Regions from separate parts of the Bradyrhizobium sp. Unk1 genome, predicted to be linked through region 3. Evidence: riboswitches for the same ligand, from Rfam matches in the RefSeq annotation. Region 3 holds a riboswitch; each other region holds the start of a gene.
The links. Region 3 has a riboswitch for cobalamin ahead of AC5ZFO_RS01190 (DUF1636 family protein). Riboswitches for the same ligand answer to the same signal wherever they lie in the genome.
Positions count from the first base shown of each region.

Region 1: another riboswitch for cobalamin. It lies ahead of AC5ZFO_RS43735 (TonB-dependent receptor); the one in region 3 lies ahead of AC5ZFO_RS01190 (DUF1636 family protein).
Region 2: another riboswitch for cobalamin. It lies ahead of AC5ZFO_RS46115 (ribonucleoside-diphosphate reductase subunit alpha); the one in region 3 lies ahead of AC5ZFO_RS01190 (DUF1636 family protein).

Region 1 is NZ_JCAMOP010000065.1:8,382-12,732, forward strand. It holds gene AC5ZFO_RS43715 (efflux RND transporter permease subunit) at 1-7, opposite strand, end outside; gene AC5ZFO_RS43720 (efflux RND transporter periplasmic adaptor subunit) at 4-1,437, opposite strand; gene AC5ZFO_RS43725 (FixH family protein) at 1,522-1,914, opposite strand; gene AC5ZFO_RS43730 (hypothetical protein) at 2,017-2,382, opposite strand; cobalamin riboswitch at 2,613-2,820, shown strand; gene AC5ZFO_RS43735 (TonB-dependent receptor) at 2,985-4,351, shown strand, end outside.
Region 2 is NZ_JCAMOP010000091.1:4,132-8,482, reverse strand. It holds gene AC5ZFO_RS46125 (GNAT family N-acetyltransferase) at 207-617, opposite strand; partial or broken gene AC5ZFO_RS46120 (hypothetical protein) at 1,029-1,270, shown strand; cobalamin riboswitch at 1,291-1,505, shown strand; gene AC5ZFO_RS46115 (ribonucleoside-diphosphate reductase subunit alpha) at 1,612-3,276, shown strand; partial or broken gene AC5ZFO_RS46110 (hypothetical protein) at 3,224-3,340, shown strand; gene AC5ZFO_RS46105 (hypothetical protein) at 3,390-3,551, shown strand; gene AC5ZFO_RS46100 (ribonucleotide-diphosphate reductase subunit beta) at 3,542-4,351, shown strand, end outside.
Region 3 is NZ_JCAMOP010000001.1:276,708-281,058, forward strand. It holds gene cobN (cobaltochelatase subunit CobN) at 1-736, opposite strand, end outside; gene cobW (cobalamin biosynthesis protein CobW) at 736-1,785, opposite strand; gene AC5ZFO_RS01190 (DUF1636 family protein) at 1,782-2,156, opposite strand; cobalamin riboswitch at 2,253-2,474, opposite strand; gene cobO (cob(I)yrinic acid a,c-diamide adenosyltransferase) at 2,515-3,150, shown strand; gene AC5ZFO_RS01200 (cobyric acid synthase) at 3,156-4,351, shown strand, end outside.

The sequences.
Region 1 (4,351 bases), on a different contig from region 3:
CGATCATTTTTGATCTCCCGTTGCATTGCCAGGGCCGGCGTCGGTGGCCTGGGACGCCGCCTCACCAAACCCCTTCAGCGCCGCCTTCAGGTTGCTTTCCGCATCGATCAGGAAGTTGGCGGAGGTCACCACCTCCTCGCCGTCCGAGAGACCCTGGCGCACCTCGACATAACCGCCGCCGCGACGGCCGAGCTTGACTTCCCGCGGCTCGAAGCGCCCTTCCCCCTTGTCGACGAGGACGGCCTGCCGGCTGCCGGTGTCGAGCACCGCGCTGTCCTGTATCGCCAGGACGGGCGTGGCATCGGCCGTGTCGATGTCGGCATCGACGTACATGTCGGGCAGCAGCACCGCGTCCGGATTGGCAAGCTCGATCCTGATGCGAACGGTTCGCGTGTCGCGGTTCACCTGCGGATAAACGACGGCGATTGTCCCGGTGAAGCTTCGGCCGTGGAAACTGCGCGCGCGCACCGCGACTGACTGCCCCACCGCGATGTTGCCGAGATCGCGCTCGGCCACGTCGACCAGCGCCCAGACGACCGAGGTGTCCGCGATCCGGAACAGCACGTCGCCGGGATTGGCCCGCATACCTTCGATCGCGTTGCGTTCGAGCACGACCCCGTCGCGCGGCGCAGACCAGCGTATGGCGACGGGCGCGGTGTGCGTCTTGTCCATCTCCGCGATGACGGACTCGGGAACGTCGAGATTGACCAGCCGCTGTCGCGAGCCGCGACCGTACATCTCGACACCGCCGACCGTCTTGGAGGTGATCGTCGCGAGATATTCCGCAGCCGCGGACGCCACGGCCGAACTGTAGATTTCCATCAGCGGCTGGCCGGCCTTCACGCGCGTGCCGGTGGTCACGTCGGCAACCTTCTGCACGAAGCTTTCGGCGCGCATCGCGATCACCGACACGCGGCGTTCATCGAGCTGGATCGTGCCGGGCGCCTTCACCGAGACCCGGATCGAGCGCCGCGCGACGGGCTCGGACTTCACGCCCGCGCGCTGGATCTTGCCGGGCGACAGCTTCACGGTGCCGTCGTCGGTGTCGTCGCCTTCGTAAACGGCGACATAGTCCATCCCCATCGGATCCTTCTTTGGGACGGTCGACGTATCGGGCAGCCCCATGGGATTGCGGTAGTAAAGGATTTTTCGCGGCGAAGCCGCCTGCGCCTTCGGCAGCGCCGGCGCGACGGCCGCTCCATCGTCGTCGTAGACCGGCAGATAGTCCCGCGCGCGGTCGTCCTTCTTCGGACCCGCAGACCAGAGCGGTGCACCACTTGGATCGCGGTAGTAGAGCGGCGTTCGCTCCGCGGCAGCCGCAGCCGACGTCATGTCGGCCTCGGCGAGCCAGCCCGCACCGTTCGAATGCCAGTAGTAACCGGCCAGGACCAGGCCACCGCCCAGCGCAAGAGCCGTCAGGAGACGCAGCGTTTTCATGTCGTGTATCCGCGCGCCCGGGAGCGCGCGTCCGTGTGAAGGAAAAAGGGGAATGTCGGGCGCCGCCGGGCAGCGCCCGAACGCTCACTTGATCGCCGTGACGATCACCTTGCCGGTGACGGTCTCCGGTTCGCCCTGCACCTTCACGGACAGCGTCATCTGGTAGCGGCCGGCCATCGGCAGGTCCGTCTTGAAGGCGTACACACCCGGCTCCCTGGACGGCAGCGGCGCGACCGCCGATTCCATCTCGGCCATCCCGTCCGGGGCCATGTCGAGGCGGGTCTTGAAGATGACCGCATCCGGTATCGGCTTGCCGGTCTGCTTGTTCGTCAGGCGAACGGCGAGCGTGACGTCTTCGCCCTTCTTCATCTGCGGAGTGACGGGCTCGAAGGCGTAGTCGCCCGCGCCCGCCATCGCGGTGGAAGCGGCAAGCGAAAGGGTGGCGGCGAGAGCCGCGGTGCTGATTTTGGAAAGCATTGTCCTGTCCTCATGAATTGATCTTTCGCCGTGGCGCGTGAAGCGCGCACGTCAGTCGTCGTCGCGAGCAGGCATGCCGCTCGCGTCTCGGGCTTTGCGAGATCAGATTCGAGGAGGTCGGAAAGGAGGACTGCCGCCGCGGAAGGAAACGACCTGATCCGGGGGAATAACCATCGTGCTGGCCATGACGGCGAGACGTTCGAACGCCACGGGCCGGACATCACCGAGCGCGATGATCCCGCCAACGCAGCAGAAACCCATCCCGCACTTGTAGCCGTCGCTATGGGAGCCCGTTCCCTTCATGTCGGGACAACACTCGTCCATCGACATGTCGGCGTCGCCGCTCATGTGCATGGCCGTCTGCATGCCGTCCGACGACATTGCGAGGTTCGCCGCGGACGCGCCGACCGGCAGCATCGCCAGAGATATGGCGATGGCGACTGCCAGGATGGTACGGACGAACTGCATCAATATCGACTTGCCTTGTCGGGCCGGAACACGGCCTCAGTAGCATATTCGGACACCAAAGGCAGTCATTGATCGTGGTCAAGGGTACGTTACCCAGGCTCGTCCGGAGGCCGGTTGGACGTTTCGACGCGGTCCTTCGGACTATCGTGCAAAACAGCAACACAAGGCCACCATCGACCAACCGGCCCGTCCAACAGCCCGCGCGGATGTTGACGCGCTCACCCCCGGATGCCAGTTTCGTGATCGGTAGTGTCCGCAAGGACTCTTCAAGGGAATGCGGTGCGTCCACCTCAGTGGGCAATTCCGCGGCTGCCCCCGCAACTGTAGGCGGATAGTCGACGACCAAACGAACCACTGGAGCCCCGTTTGGGCCTCTGGGAAGGCGGTCGAAGGCGATGACCCGCGAGCCAGGAAACCTGCTGCCAGCCATGGTCACGCGCGAACGCATTGGGCGGGGTGCCCTGATGTCGGACAAGTAGCCGGTGCATCCGCCGCCTGGGGCGAAGGTGGATGACTAAGGCAACCGCGGTGACGGTTTGTTTGCGTCGCCGCAGAGCGTTGTCGTGCAAGATCTTCATTTCCGTGCTGGCGCGAGGCCAGCGTTGTCGCATGCTTTCCTGATTACTCTGCTCGCGTCGGTGTCCTTATCGTCCGCGGCGCTCGCGCAAAGCGCGGCGGAGGACAACCGCTCCAGGGAGGTCGGCCCGGTGATCGTGTCGCCGCCTGCGCCGCGACAGGCTCCTGCCGTCAGCCCCGGCACTCAGAAGCAGCGCGCGGCCCGGCGCGCCGCGGGACGCAATCGTGGCGCCCCTGCTGTCGCCGTTCCGGCCACGCAAGCTCCGAGCGGCCCGGTGCAGACGCCGCTGAACACGGCCGCCGTCACCGACGTCGGCTCCCGGCTCGGGATCACGGCGCGCGAGATGCCGGCGACCGTCGAGGTCATCAGTCATCAGACGATGCAGGACCTGGGCATCCGGACCACGACCGACATCGCCAAGGCTGCAGTCGGCGTCACCGGCGGCGATGCGCCCGGCGCGCCCGCCATCTTCTCGATGCGTGGCTTTTCCGGCGACCAGATCTCCACGCTCTACAACGGCATCCCGATCGGGCCGTCGACCATGACCGGCCGTCCCATGGACGTGGCTGGCCTCCAGCAGGTCGAGATCATCAAGGGACCGGACTCGCTGGTGGCGGGCCTCGGTGCGACCGGCGGCGCCATCAACTACGTGAACAAGGCGCCGCACACCGGACCAATCGTCAACGACGCCTTCACCTCCTACGATTCCTTCAACGGCTATCGCGCCGGTTACGGATCGGGCGGCAGCACGCTGATCAACGGCCTCGACTACCGCTTCGACATCAGCCATTTCAACAACAAGGGCTTTATCGACGACACCTATTCGAAGCTCAGCAACGTATCGGGCCAGCTGAACTATCGCGTCAACGAGAACCTGAAGATCTGGGGCGCGACCGAATACAGGCAGGACAACGACCGCTTCTACTGGGGAACGCCGCTCGTGCCGGCGAACGCGCCGGGCATCGTGCCGACGTACGGCATCGTGTCCGGCCTCTGGAGCAACTATTACCTCGGCGGCGGCACGCCGGTCCCGGTCACCATCGACGCGCGCACGCTGACCACGAACTACAATGTGCTCGACAATCACAGCGGCGCCAACGAGCTCTGGCTGCGCAGCGGCTTTCAATGGGACATCACCAACAACATCTCGCTGAAAAGCCAGGTCTATGGCTATGACGCCCACCGGCACTGGTTCAACAACGAGATCTCGTCGTTTGACCAGACCGTAGGCAATTTCGCAGGCGCGCAGAGCATCTACCGCGAGCGCCTGGCGCTCGATCACGCGCAGCGGCTCTACGGCAACATCACCGACCTCACCGTCAATTCCAACGTCGGCGGAATGGACAATCGCTTCGTCGCCACCGTGGCGGCGAGCAGCAACCAGTTCAACGT
Region 2 (4,351 bases), on a different contig from region 3:
TGCGGCTGCTCTTGCTATTCCTCTTCAAGATCGCTGCGGTTCAACGTATTCTGGAAGCTTTCGCCTTCCCTGGTCAGCCTGCCGGCCTTGCTCGGTCTCCTCATCCCGGGGCTCGGTCATCGTAGTGCGCAACGCGGTCTCTGGGGCGGCTATGCCCAAACCCAATGCGACTTGTTGGTAGTGTTCTAACAGCCGCTACAGAAATATCATGAGAAGCGATGAACCATATACTTGGCCTGCTCGTCGTAGCTAGCAAGCTTCTCGTTCACTTGCGGGTCTTCCAGCGTCTGGAAGCTATTCCTCTCCCAGAACCTCGTTGAGCCGTTCACAGCAACCAGGGAAACGTTTGGAAGGTGCGCGCGCCTAGCGTGGCTAATCAGCTTGCGCACAACCTCGGACGCTGCGCCGCCAGACCGCGCCTCGGGCAATAGCGCGATATCGTGGATATAATATGTGGATGCGGCGTCGGGTACGGATTTTAGAAGGACATTGAGAGCGGGTGGCTTTTGAAGTGCCAAGGATGGATGAAATATAGCCAGCAGCACCAATCGCCTCGCGCTCAAGCACGAAGCATCCGGCGGGGTAAAGCCGAAGCCGCTCCGAGAATACGGCCTCATCCTCAGGGTAATTGAGGTGAACGCGATCTACGATCGCGTTCACAGATGGAAGATCTTCGCACTCCATTGCTCGCCAAGGCATGCAATGCACTTTCAGTGATTTATTAACCGCTGTTCACTAGCATCAAATGCTGGCGGGCAACAGTACACGCCCTGACGCTCGGCTGCTCAATCCGTGAGCGGAACAGACTCTAGTCCTTTTGTCCCGAGGTCGTATGCGCCGTATAGATGGGCCGATTCGAGGCCCTTGGGGAAAGAGGAGCAGAACTGCTCAAAGTCGCGGAAACCTTCATTGCCAATCCCGAGCCAAGCCCCTGCCAGGGGGGAGGAGTAGAGACTCGACGGGAAGCACCTACAGCGGACATCGCCGGGTGAAGGGATAGTCCAGACCACGAACGCCGGAAGGGTGACAGGCGACGCGATCGGATCATGAAGCGTTTCAAATCGTCCCGTCAGGCTCAACTTTTCTGTCAGTTCATGATCAGGTCGCGAACCTTTTCCACATCCTCTCTCTCGGAGCCGTCACTGCCGACTTCCGTCGTGCTTCGCGCGAGCGAGCCTTTGCGACTTGGCGCGAGATCTCCACGACAAGCGCTCGCCGAACCTCGACCTTGGGGCTGCTCCAATTCGTTAACTTGACGGTGCCGCCTTGACGAATCTCCGCGAGCGGCGCCTATATGTAGCCCGTCACGGGTCTTCCATTCCCGCATCTCGTAGGATGGAAGCTAAGAGGGAACCCAGTGCGCCGGCAACGGCTATTCCGAGGCTGCCCCCGCAACTGTAAGCGGCGAGCGGTTGTCATCATGGTCACTGGCGCGACAGCGCTGGGAAGGCCGACAGCCGCAGCGACCCGCGAGCCAGGAGACCTGCCGCGACAGAACGAACGTCCTCGGGCGGGGTGCCCCGGTGGGTTGCTTGCAACTGGTGATATTTGCCCGGTCTCCTCGCAAGTCGTCCGCACGGCCCCCCAGCCTCAAACATCGCGGGGTTGCCGATGTCGCCGTCTTACGATTTCGATCAGCATGGTCATCTCATCGAGATGCCGAGTGTGCGGCCGCTCCCAGCGCAGGCCAAGCCTACCACGCCTGAACTGTGTCTTGTGCAGCCGCCGCCATCGCCGGCTCCGCTGCCAAGGCCCCTCGCGCCATCGCCAAGGCCGTCTGACCTCACGCTCGATCGGTCGCGCGACAACCTGCTGACGTCGTTCGGCAAGCTGACGCTGACCGACCGTTATCTGCTCGCCGGCGAAAGCCTCCAGGACATGTTCGCCCGGGTGTCTTGCGCCTTCGCGGACGATGTTGCGCATGCCCAACGTCTGTATGATGGGATGTCTCGACTGTGGTTCATGCCGGCCACACCGGTGCTCTCCAACGGCGCCCCCCCGCGCGGCCTGCCGATCTCGTGCTTCCTTAACTCGGTGTCGGACTCGCTCGAAGGCATCGTCGGCACCTGGAACGAGAACGTCTGGCTTGCCTCCAACGGCGGCGGCATCGGCACCTACTGGGGGAATGTTCGCTCGATCGGCGAGAAAGTGAGGGGCGGCGTCACCTCGGGCATCATCCCGTTCATCCACGTCATGGACGGCCTGACGCTGGCGATCAGCCAGGGCTCGTTGCGGCGCGGCTCGGCGGCGGTCTATCTCGATATCCACCATCCCGAGATCGAGGAGTTCCTCGAGATCCGCAAGGCGTCCGGCGACTTCAACCGCAAGAGCCTCAACCTACATCACGGCATCAACGTCACCGACGAGTTCATGCGTGCCGTGGGTGCCGGCACCACGTTCGCTCTCCGCAGCCCGAAGACTAACGAGGTCGTCCGCGAGATCGATGCCCGCCAGCTGTGGCAACGTATCCTTGAGAACCGGCTGCAGACGGGCGAGCCTTATCTCTTGTTCATCGACACCGTGAACCGCGCGCTCCCCAAGCACCAGCGCGAGCTCGGCCTCAAGGTCTCGACCTCCAACCTGTGCAGCGAGATTACGCTGCCGACCGGCATCGATCATCGCGACGAGGAGCGCACCGCGGTGTGCTGCCTGCCGTCGCTCAACCTCGAGACCTGGGACCAGTGGAATAAGGAGCCCGGCTTCATCGAGGACGTCATGCGCCTCCTCGACAACGTGCTCACCCACTTCATCACAGTGGCGCCGGACGGCATGAAGCGTGCCCGCTACGCCGCCCTGCGCGAACGCTCCGTTGGCCTCGGCGTCATGGGCTTCCACTCGTTTCTCCAGGCCAAGGGCATTCCGATGGAGAGTGTCCTGGCCAAGTCGTTCAATCTGAACATGTTCCGACAAATCCGTCGCGATGCCGACGCGGCATCCGTGGCGCTCGCTCGCGAGCGTGGCCCGTGCCCGGATGCCCTGGAACGCGGCGTGATGGCGCGCTTCAGCCACAAGATGGCGATCGCGCCGACCGCCTCGATAAGCATCATCTGCGGCGGCACCAGCGCCTGCACCGAGCCAATCCCGGCCAACATCTACACCCACAAGACGCTATCCGGCGCCATCTCGGTGCGTAATCCGCATCTCGCCAAGGTGCTGGCCGCCAAGGGCACCGACACCTCGGCGACCTGGCAGTCGATCATCGCGCACGAGGGGGCGGTCGCCCATCTCGACATCCTGTCGGAGCACGAGAAAGCGGTCCTTCGCACCGCCTTTTGAGGTCGACCAGCGCTGGATCGTCGAGCTTGCCGCCGATCGCGCCCCATTCATTTGCCAGAGCCAGTCGATCAACCTCTATCTGCCGGCCGACGTCGATAAGTGGGACCTTCCACATGCTGCACTGGACGGCATGGAAGCGTGGGGTGAAGAGCCTCTACTACTGCCGTTCAATATCGATCTCGCGCGCGGCGTTCGCCGGCAAGATTGCCGAGGATGACACGGCAACGCCGGCGCCGCAGCGCACCGACTATGAGGAGTGCCTCGCATGTCAATGATCGATCTGTCGTCCGTCGATCCGCGCACGCTGATCGGCAAGGGGCGCGTCGGCCTCCTTGATTCGACCGGCAGCTATGACGTCGATCGCTACGCCTGGGCTTACGAGTTCTGGAAACGCCAGCAGCAGACCCACTGGATGGGCGAAGAGGTACCGCTCGGCACCGACCTCAAGGACTGGGCGTCGGACCGCGTCACCGCCAACGAGCGTGCGCTGCTTACCCAGATCTTCCGTTTTTTCACTCAGTCGGACATCGAGGTCGGCGACAACTATCTCAAGCGCTACATCCCGATCTTCCAGCCGCTCACCGTCCAGATGATGATTGCCGCTTTCACCAATATGGAGACGGTTCATATCGACGCCTATGCGCTGCTGCTCAAGACGCTTGGTATGCTCAAGACCGAGTTCGAGGCATTCCGCGGCTATGCGCAGATGCGCGCCAAGGCGGATTACATGCACGAATTCGGCGTCGACACCGTGGCCGATGTCGCCCGCACCCTGGCGATGTTCGGAGCCTTCACCGAAGGCATGGCCTTGTTCGCGAGCTTCGCCATGCTGCTCAACTTCCCGCGCCACAACAAGATGAACGGCATGGGACAGATCGTAAGCTGGTCAGTGCGCGACGAGAGTCTCCACTGCGAGGGCATCATCAAGCTATTTCACGAATGGCACCGCGAAACCGGCGCGGTGACGCGCTCCGTCCGCGACGACATTGTCGACGTCGCCAAGACCATGGTGAACCTGGAGGAGAACTTCGTCGAGCTCGCCTTCGGCCTTGAGCACATCCACGCCTACGTCCGC
Region 3 (4,351 bases):
AATCCGCGACACCCGCGCCCTTCAGCGAGGTGACGAACACGCCATATGCGTCAAAGCCGCGCTCGCGCAGCGCTGCGATCAGAGCATCGACCGGCCCGGTATCCGCGGCGGTGAGATAGGAACGATAGAAGGTGACGAGCGCGAGCGGCTTTCCCTCGCCTGCCATCGGCGCAGCAATGACGCCGCGCGCGGGATCGTAAAAGCCCATCTCAGGCACGTTCATCTCGCCGACGACCGGGCCTGCGTAGAGGCCCGAGGCCAGCGCGAGCTGCGCGATCGCGGCTTGGGCTGCAACGGGACCGCCGGTGTCGCAGAGCACCTTGAGCCGGCGCAGCGTCGAAACCGGAAGGGTCGAGTAGCCATCGAGCCGCGAATCGTCGCGGCCGTCGGCCGGCAGCACGGCCAGCACGATGTTGCGGTCCTTCGCGAGCTGCTGCAGGGCCGCGAGCCCGTACTGCCAATAGGATTCACCGCCGATCAGGCGCACCAGGATGCCGCGTGCCTGCGACAGCGTGCGCTCGATATAGGTGTCGACCGACAACGGATGACGCAGCTCTGCGAGATTGGCGAGCCGCAGCGACGGCAGGCTGTTGCGGCCGCGCAGCCAGCCGGCCGCGAACGCGGCAAGGTCGGAATCCGAATACGAGAGCACCACGAGATCGGCCGGGTCCTGGCCGATGTCCCTTGGCGTCGCGGTCTCCTCGAGACCGCGGCTCTCGCGGAAGACGACGTGCATCAGATACCAGATCCCAAGAGACCAAGTCCTGCCTTGATCGCGGCCTCGTCGATATCGCCGTGCTCGCCGATCACGACGAGCTTTGACTGCCTGTGACCTGCGCCCCAGGGCTTGTCGAACTGGTGGCGCACGCGTTCGCCGACCGCTTGCAGCAACAGGCGCATCGGCTTGCCCGCAACCGCGATATAGCCCTTGACGCGCAGCACGTTCTGCTCGCGCGAAAGACGCTGCACCGACGCGACCAGTGCGTCGATGTCGCTGACCTCCGGAAGATCGATCACGACGGAGGCGAAATCGTCGTGCTCGTGATCCTCCTCGCCGTCGTGATGCGAGGGGCGCGCGGCGAGATCGTTCTCTGCGGCAGCGCCGAGGCCGAGGATGACACGCGCATCGATCGCGCCATCGGTGACGGATAGCATCGGCACCCGGCGCGGCATCTCGGCGGTGATGGCGGCCTTGGCGGCTTCGATCCCTGCCGCGCCCGCAAGATCGGCCTTGGTCAGCAGCACGATGTCGGCGCAGGCGATCTGGTCCTCGAACACTTCCGACAGCGGCGTCTCGTGATCGAGATTTTCATCCGCGGCGCGCTGCGCCTCCACCGCAGCCGGGTCCGGCGCAAAACGGCCGGCGGCAACAGCCTCGGCATCGGCCAGCGCGATCACGCCGTCGACCGTGATGCGCGAACGGATCTCCGGCCAGTCGAACGCCTTCAGGAGTGGCTTCGGCAACGCAAGCCCCGAGGTCTCGATCAGGATGTGATCGGGCCGCACCGGCCGCGCCAGGAGCTTTTCCATGGTTGGAATGAAATCGTCCGCAACGGTGCAGCAGATGCAGCCATTGGCGAGCTCGACGATGTTCTCCTCCGGGCAATTCGCATCGGCGCAGGATTTCAGGATCTCGCCGTCGACACCTTCGCTGCCGAACTCGTTGACGAGCACGGCGAGCTTCTTGCCGTCAGGGTTTGCGAGCAGATGCTGGATCAGCGTGGTCTTGCCGGAGCCGAGAAAACCCGTGACCACCGTCACAGGGACTTTTGCGAGCGAGTTCATTCGGCGGCCTCCGGCAACACGGCAATGGGGGGAATGCGGGCAAGCGACTGCTTGCGGAAGATTTCGGGACGGCTGCGCCAGGGCACGAGGCCATCGGGCGCGGCGGCATAGGCCGCAGCACCCGCGACCACGTCGCTCGCATGGGCCTCTGACAGACGGCCATAGACATAGGACCAGCGGCCGGGCGCGCTGAGCGCAACCGAGCAGCCCTGGCTGCATGCCGACAGGCATTCGACGGGAACCACATTGACGCCCTCGGGCACGCCGGCGTCGAGGATCGCACCATGCAGGCGCTTGCCGGGCGTCGTCTCACCCTCGTCGAGCGTCTGGCCGGCACGGCAGGTAATACAGACGTGAAGTGTGACGGTCATCGCCTCTTCCAGGATAAACAGCGGGAGGCGAAGAGGCACACGGACCATTCCCCCGAAGGTCCGTTTCCCCGTCGCGGAACACCCCGTCCGCCGGTCCAAAACTCGTCCGCGCTGGCAGGTCTCCCGGCTTGCGGAGCAGGGCTTTTGGCCCTTCGATCCCCGCCTTCCCGATCCCCTGGGGGATCAGTGGCTTCGGGCATCTCTCCGGTCACGGTCGCGGGGGCGGCTGCAGTTTGGACCCGAATCTTGTCGATTCGGACCCTATCGCATTCCCTCTTCGCCTGTCATAGGACAGGAACCAACGCCGGGCCACCATTTGCCCCCGGCCGCCTCTTGTCAAGCCGAAGGACCAGGTCCGATGACGCCTGAACCGGATACCCAAACGGCCGAGGAAACCGACGCCCGCCACGCCGCGAAAATGGCGAAAATCAAGGTCGCCCGCGACAAGATCATGGCGACCAAGAGCGGCGAGAAGGGCCTCATCATCGTCCACACCGGCGCCGGCAAGGGCAAGTCCTCCTCCGCCTTCGGCATGATCGTCCGCTGTGTCGCCCATGGCTTCCCCTGCGCGGTCGTGCAGTTCATCAAGGGCGCCTGGGACACCGGCGAGCGGCGCCTGCTCACCGGCCATTTCGGCGAGCTCTGCCAGTTCCATGCGATGGGCGAAGGTTTCACCTGGGAGACGCAGGACCGCGCCCGCGACATCGCCGCAGCGCAGGCCGGCTGGGCGAAGGCCAAGGAGCTGATATCAGATTCCAATCTGCGCATGGTCGTGCTCGACGAGATCAACATCGCGCTGCGCTACGACTATCTCGACATCGCCGAGGTCGTCGAGTTCCTGAAAACGCAGAAGCCGCCGATGACGCATGTCGTGCTCACCGGGCGCAACGCCAAGGACGAGCTGATCGAGATCGCCGATCTCGTCACCGAGATGACGCTGGTCAAGCACCCCTTCCGCTCCGGCATCAAGGCCCAGGCCGGCGTCGAGTTCTGAATTCGATGGCGCGCGCATTGATGATCCAGGGGGCCGGCTCGGACGTGGGCAAATCGCTCATCGTCGCCGGCCTCGCCCGCGCCTTCACGCGGCGCGGCCTGCGCGTGCTGCCCTTCAAGCCGCAGAACATGTCGAACAACGCGGCCGTCACTGTCGACGGCGGCGAGATCGGTCGCGCGCAGGCGCTTCAGGCGCTGGCCGCCGGCGTCGAGCCGCACACCGACATGAACCCGGTGCTGCTGAAGCCGGAGACCGACGTCGGCGCACAAATCATCGTCCAGGGAAAGCGCATCGCGACCGCGCGGGCGCGTGAATATGGGGCGATGAAGCCCTCGCTGATGGGCGCGGTGCTGGAGAGTTTCGAGCGGCTGAAGGCACGCTCTGATCTGGTGCTGGTGGAAGGCGCCGGCAGCCCGGCCGAAGTGAACCTGCGCAAGGCCGACATCGCCAATATGGGCTTTGCGCGCAAGGCCGACGTGCCGGTCGTGCTGGTCGGCGACATCGACCGTGGCGGCGTCATCGCCCAGCTCGTCGGCATCAAGACGGTGATCGACCCCGACGATGCCGCGATGATCGAGGGTTTTGTCATCAACAAGTTCCGCGGCGACCCCTCGCTGTTCGATGACGGCTACAAGCTGATCGAGCAGAAGACCGCGTGGCGCGGCCTTGGCGTGCTGCCCTGGTTCGCGCGCGCCGGCGAGCTGCCGGCCGAGGACGCGCTGGGCCTGAGCGATGCGCGCAAGCCGGGCCAGTGCAAGATCGCCTGCCTCGCGCTGTCGCGGATCGCCAATTTCGATGATCTCGATCCGCTGAAGCTCGAGCCTGGCGTCGATCTCGTGATGGTGCGCCCCGGCGAAGCCATCCCCGGCGATATCAGCCTCGTCATCATCCCCGGCTCCAAATCCACCCGCGGCGATCTCGCCTTCCTGCGCGCGCAGGGCTGGGACATCGATCTCCTGGCGCATCACCGCCGCGGCGGCCATGTGCTTGGCCTCTGCGGCGGCTATCAGATGCTCGGGCGCAGCGTGGCCGACCCTGACGGCATCGAAGGCCCTGCCGGCGACACGCCGGGTCTCGGACTTCTGGATGTTGAGACAATGATGAGCCCGCAGAAGACGCTGACGCGCGTCGCGGCCGTGCACGCCGCCACGGACCAGCCGATCGAGGCCTACGAGATCCACATTGGCCGCACCGACGGGCC